Regions from separate parts of the Methylomonas sp. MgM2 genome, predicted to be linked through region 1. Evidence: riboswitches for the same ligand, from Rfam matches in the RefSeq annotation. Region 1 holds a riboswitch; the other holds the start of a gene.
What was found. Region 1 has a riboswitch for cyclic di-GMP ahead of ACW73I_RS14825 (hypothetical protein). Riboswitches for the same ligand answer to the same signal wherever they lie in the genome.
Positions count from the first base shown of each region.

Region 2: linked by a shared signal. The riboswitch ahead of ACW73I_RS16855 (hypothetical protein) and the one ahead of ACW73I_RS14825 (hypothetical protein) in region 1 are both predicted to bind cyclic di-GMP.

Region 1 is NZ_JBSYXO010000019.1:90,194-93,333, forward strand. It holds gene ACW73I_RS14815 (leucyl aminopeptidase) at 1-36, shown strand, start outside; gene ACW73I_RS14820 (DNA polymerase III subunit chi) at 23-496, shown strand; cyclic di-GMP riboswitch class I at 1,180-1,253, shown strand; gene ACW73I_RS14825 (hypothetical protein) at 1,388-2,857, shown strand.
Region 2 is NZ_JBSYXO010000025.1:43,911-47,050, forward strand. It holds gene ACW73I_RS16840 (FHA domain-containing protein) at 1-433, shown strand, start outside; gene ACW73I_RS16845 (PilZ domain-containing protein) at 438-815, shown strand; gene ACW73I_RS16850 (hypothetical protein) at 859-1,149, opposite strand; cyclic di-GMP riboswitch class I at 1,594-1,684, shown strand; gene ACW73I_RS16855 (hypothetical protein) at 1,776-2,951, shown strand; gene ACW73I_RS16860 (hypothetical protein) at 3,029-3,140, shown strand, end outside.

The sequences.
Region 1 (3,140 bases):
TTGAGTCAGTATTTGATCAATCGTGCAGCGTCCTGAGATATTCTTCTACGTCCTGGCCTCAACCTCACAGCACGAGCGCCGGGATTTCGCCTGCAAACTGATCGAGAAAATCTACCGTAGCGGCGAATTCTGTTACGTACTTACGGATGACTCCGAGCAAGCGGCTGAAATCGACAAGTTGTTATGGACCTTCCGGGCCGGCAGTTTCGTACCGCATCAGCTTTATCAAGGCGGTTTGCCAGACTATAAAAATACCATCCTGATCGGCGGAGATGATATTCCTGTCGAATGGCAAAACGTCATTGTCAACCTGTCCAGCCATTTCCCGCCCGTAAAGCCTCCGACCAAGCGCATCCTGGAAATCTTAGACAACAGCGAGGAATGCAAGCGGGCCGGCCGCCAACGTTACCGGCATTATCAGGAGGCCGGGCTGGAAATTACGACGCATAGAAATGAAAGAGGCGTTTGGATTGAATCCCGAGCGAATCGGGATTGAGCGGGCAGCGTCAAATCGGCCATTATGTGGAGTTTCCTTTTATACACAGTGCCTGGTTTCGAATAGTTCACATCAGGAATCAAACGGATTCAGCAAGGCAGCCAGATAAAAAGCCGGTCATAATTTTTGCAAACTTCAGGAGTGGATTTTCTGTTATTCAATTCAGAAAACAACCCTCAGCACAACAGATAGCTTTTTTCGCCTTAAATTAGTTCCCTACAGAAAATGATCATGCGGAATTTATCCATCATGTTAATAAATAGTGATTATTTGAAAGGTCTGATGAGATCGACAGGAATAAGCGCTGATATCGCGTCCTTTTTGTGTATTTGAAAGTTTGTTTCAAATCATGGAAATTATGCAGAGAGTGCGAGCGAGATAGGGTCTTTAAAGCTAGCTTTCTCATGGTTACGCCAAGTCCGCCACACATAAAAGGAAACTTCACGTAATGGCCGTTATGCAAAGCTTTGCATAACGACCAGGAAGAGGCAGTCGCCATTTTTCAATAAATGGCTGGTTAATAAGTTAAATCGGACATTGACCTTGGCATAAATCCTTAAGGATGGTCATATCATTGAGTTTAAAGATCATCTAATCACCGAGCGTTTCATAGTATTCAAAAGTTGACTGAAATACTCAGTTGAAAAGTTTTGAAAATAACGATATATGCATTATCGATTTTATTTTATTTTCGCTAAACCTATTGCAAAGTAGGGGCAGAAAGTCGCGGATCCTAAAGGAAAGCCGGACTGCCGAAAGTGACGTCGTCATAGTCACGGAAGGTAGTCCGGCTTTTTTTTTTGCAAAAAAATAGATTTATGTCCAATTGACAGATATTGCATTAAATATTTTCAACAAATACCTAAGTTTTAGGTTAACGGGAGAAATATCATGAAAACGTTAAAACAATTCCGTCCTATGTTATTGGCTACGGCGATAACCATGGGATTATGCGCATTTGGCGCGAGCGTAATGGCTGCGCCGGGGGGAACACCAGGCAAACCAGCTAATCCCGGCGGGGATGGTGACAGCGAACCTCCTGATCTCGGGGATTTATTTGTTCTTTATCGCGACGCCGATGGTGTTCCCATACTCACAACCGATTCTTGTCAACGGCCTTTAGCTGCAGACGGTACTGTCATTCCAGTCGATCCTGCTACCTGCGCAGTCCTCCCTGAGTATGCGACACTCACGCAAGAGGTCGACTTCGGGCGTACCAGCGTGGTGCGTTCACCAGAAACGGTGCTTCAACAGCAGTTGCAGGACGTCATCGTCAATCTGTCCACCGCCGGCTGTGTCACGCTGGATCCTGCCGGACGACTGGTCACCAGCACCAATACAGATGGCGTGATAACGTCGGGCGCCATTGACTCGCCGCTACAGAACCTGGCGATCTACAGACAACTCATGCTAACGGGCGACCTCGGTATTAGCCTGACCGACCCTAATAATGTACTCGGCAATGTGCTCGACACTGCGGCCAGAGGCGTTGGCGCAGCCGCAGACAAATCAGGCAAGGTCAGCGTGGACATGGTGGTCTACCTCAACCAGATTGTCGGCCTGACAGACGAGAGCGTAACGACTTACCTGCCCAAGAAATGTATTAACGTAAAAGAAGAAGTAAAGGGTGTGGTGCAGATGGTTAGGAAGTGTTTTCTTGACTACGGAAATTACAACTATAACCGCACTGCAAATTTTATCTCGCTGCCTAATCCTCCTTACATCCCAGATGGCAATCCTCAACCTGGCTGGTTCGAGTATTTGAAAGTGCTTGATTCGACACCCACTTTCGGGATTGTAGAAGGCCCGATCCTTGATGCAATTCCTGAACTTATGGGAAACCCAAATTTGACGGCATTCAACATTGTCGGCTTCGCGCAGGCCGCCGACGACACACGTGCGGTCATCGACTTCATGCATACTTGGCCGTTGCCAAGCGACTATGCGACCCCGTTGACTTGTGACGCCTCTAGCGGTGCAACCTATGACGTGTCAATCAGCGAGCAATCCGGCTTGCAAGTGCCTGTACAAATGGTAGACGGTACCGAAGGCAGGGAATTCACTGTAACTGTCGCTAACGCGGGGCCAAATTCTGCAACGGGTACCGTCACGGTGACCGCCGTCGCAGCGAACGGCGCTACCATCGCAGGCTCTCCATGGACCTTTAATTTCAACAATCTTGCAGCAGGTGCGAGTCAATCATTTATCCAGCTTTTCTCCATTAACGTGGGCGCGCGTACCACTATTACTTGGACGGCGACTGTAAATGCTTCAAATGACGTGAATACTGGTAACAACTCGGTGACTGAAACAACTAACGTCAAGGTGACAGGTCGCGGTGGACAAGGTGGACGTTCGTAAAATCAGCCAACGCGTCTAAAAACTAGTGGACGCAAAAGGAGGATGCTGATCGGCTACTGATGTGAAGTTGGGGAGGTTTTTCAGCCTTCCCCAACCGATGTAAGTTGACTTAGTGTCAATAAAGGGGCGGCACAATAGTTCAGAATTCCTAATATCCCCTTATCGTGCCGTATCAAAATTTATTTTGCGGTATGTGCAGGGACTGGCATCACAGACCGCTAACAAACGACTGGAGAGATGGGGGAATCAGACCCACACCCCCACCATCTGTCGCCCCCTGATA
Region 2 (3,140 bases), on a different contig from region 1:
GGTTAAGCAATGGAGTCTGCAAAATAACGATGTTATCAACGTCGGTAAGCATTATATTCTTTACAATGCAACCGAGTTTTTTATCGGAGTAACCGGTCCGTCTGAAGCGGGGTCTGCCGAAGATCCGGAATTACAAGCTCTGAACGAAAAGTTGGATAGCGTTTCGAAACAGCAAGAAGGGAAGTTGCAAATTATGGACGGCCCCCATATCGGACGGATTCTGACGCTTAAGAAAGCAATGACCCGGTTGGGACATCAAGGCTCCGGTGTAATCGTAATTTCCAGGCGTAAGGATGGTTATCACCTATCCGCGCTACAGGGACATGACGGCTTGAAACTTAATTATCAACCTTTAGGCGATAGAACCGTATTATTGCAAAATAATGACGTCATCACGGTCGACAACACGCCGATGCAGTTCTTCAAAGAGTGATGCCGTGTCGGAATGTGCGCTCGAAGAAAAACGCAATTTCCAACGGTTTGTTTACAATGCAAAAGCGATCCTGGTCGGCGATGAATTCACCTTTCCTTGTCGCATTATTGATATGTGCCTGAAAGGCTGCCTATTGGAGTTCGAACGGCCTTGGTCCGGATCGGCGGGCGACTTTTACACGCTGATACTTGGCTTATCGGAAAAAGTTTTTATCAATATGCAACTTCAATTTGCCCACGGACAAGGAAAGCAAATCGGATTCAAATGCAACCGCATCGATATTGATAGTATGACCAGCTTGCGCCGGTTGGTGGAACTCAACTTGGGCGCTAGCGTTATGTTGGAACGCGAACTTTCGGCTTTGGGCAAATTGAAGAAGTAAATTTATCGATAGAAACGGAAAACGTTCGCTGTTCCGACAAAGGCTATTTGATCGTCTGTGTCGCTGTTTCGCCGTTCCATCCTCGATTTCTATCCACCCATTTCATGCTTAGCCAATACCATAGCGTCATCGGCAGCATCATTGCAAACCAATCCCAATCATCGATTAAGAAAAGCTTGCCGATCCATGGCGTATCTAAAAAGAACATGCTCCATGGAATGCAATACAAACTGAATAGCAAGCTACTCCAGATCAATAGCAAAGCGCCTTTTCGAGTTTCTATGCTAGATAAAGCGAAAAAAACCCAAAGAGGCATATTGTTGTCTTTTTGCATGTAACATCCCTTGGTAATGAGTTCAAAGTTAGCTCGCTGTAAAGCATATATGGTGCCATTTTATCAGGGATATTTTATAAACGGCTCTCATTTTTGCAATTAATTTCCTAAGAAATCGGCTTAATAGTATGCGGACGGCCTAAACCGTAGTGCCCTTTTCGCTTGGATTTTCGAAAAAAATAACGTTAGGGTTTGGTAGCGGTTTAGATGACTGATAATTGTCTTATTGAGCTTAATTAAGGCGTATAACTTAATATTTTTTATTAAATAACATAGATTAATTAAAAAAATAGGGTATTTAGCATATTAGAGGATATTTTAATTCATTGATTCTGACTGTTATACTGGGTTTTGGTGTGAAAATTGATATAACTCATTGGTTTTTTACGGTTTTCTCAGAAATGGACGAGGCGGACAACGGACGGTCTAGGTTGAAGTTAACCGAATAAACCATGCCACACCCGTCGCGAGGCGGGGCCGGAAAGCCACGGTTCTTGCCAGTAATAAATATGAACAAGAAAGCCGGGCCGCCTCTCGATTGTGATGGAGAGGGCCGCAACCAGGTCAGCACCTGCGTTGGGGACATCACTATTTAATCATACGTTAAACAGTGAAGAGGATCGAAAATGAAGAAAAACAAATTACTTGGCATTGCAGCAGGCATCGCAGCAGCGCTGGCTATTACACCATCGGCCCATGCGCATCAGTATTACAATCTAACCGGTGTTGGCGCTGTAGGTTCCGCCGATTCAGCGATTGGCTTCGGCATAGCCAACAGCATCAACGGCACCGATGGCGTATCCGCCAATTCCAACGGCACCAACCGCATCGCAAATGGCACAAACACCTACGATCCGCTAAATCCTGGCGTCAATAACCTGATACCCGGTACCGGCACTGCCGCTACCACGGCTACTGAAATTCCCGGTAATCTGCCTTATATGTGGTATTCCGGCCAACACAGCACAGCGTTGGGCGTGACCAAGCGTGAACATTTTACCGGTTCGAGTGTAACCGACAACACAGGTAATATGTTGAGCGGATTGAGTTCTACAGCGGCAAACAATACCAGCTTGACGCTGCCGAATGGTACGGTGCTGAATGCCCCTGCCGGCACAAACTGGGGTACCAACAATACTTCCAGTTTATGGAAAACGTATAACGACAAAAATACCGGTTCCAACGCTGCCACTTGGGGCACCACCATGGTCGATCTGCCGGCGAACGGCGATCATCCTTATTTAGCTGTGGCCGGCAATTCCACCGAAACCAGTTTAGGCCTGGATTATGGCTTGATTCACATCAGCTGTGGCGCCAATTCCGCAGAGGCCAACTGTGCGAGTGATGGTGACGTATTAACCACAATCACTATCCAAAACGATAGCGATTATGCCCAATATAATGGCTTGCTGGACGTGGCCTTGTATCGCAACGTTGACACCAGCCTGACGTCTGACCGCAACGCACTAGATACTTTCGGCGCTTCCGGTTTCCAAGGTTCCAGCCTGGGCGACGCCATCTGGACAGCCAGCATGAGCAATGTCGGTGACACTCTGTTTTATTCATTTATATTCAATCAGTCCGAGTGGCTGGCGACCGGTACGCCTGGTTATGAGACCAATGGCTTTTATACGCTGGTGATTGGCGCACATGGTGGTACTGGCGATGTAGCTGATGCCGTTGCTTATGATGTGCTAGTCACCACCTCGCCGGTACCGGTACCTGGCGCCGTCTGGTTGTTTGGAAGCGCTTTGGCTGGATTTATGGGCTTTGGGCGCCGTAAAGCTAGTGTTGTAGCTTAATTTCCACGTGTGGTTGCCGGCCCTGGTGCCGGCAATCGATTTGTTTTGGTGTAAAAATTTGAAGGGGGGACTTATCCATGACCTATCTTAATCTAAATAAATTGGCGTTGGCGGGCGTCATCGGCACCTTGCTGACGGCATCCGGAACCGTGAGCGCCCATGTCACCTATAACACCAACGGTGCGCCGG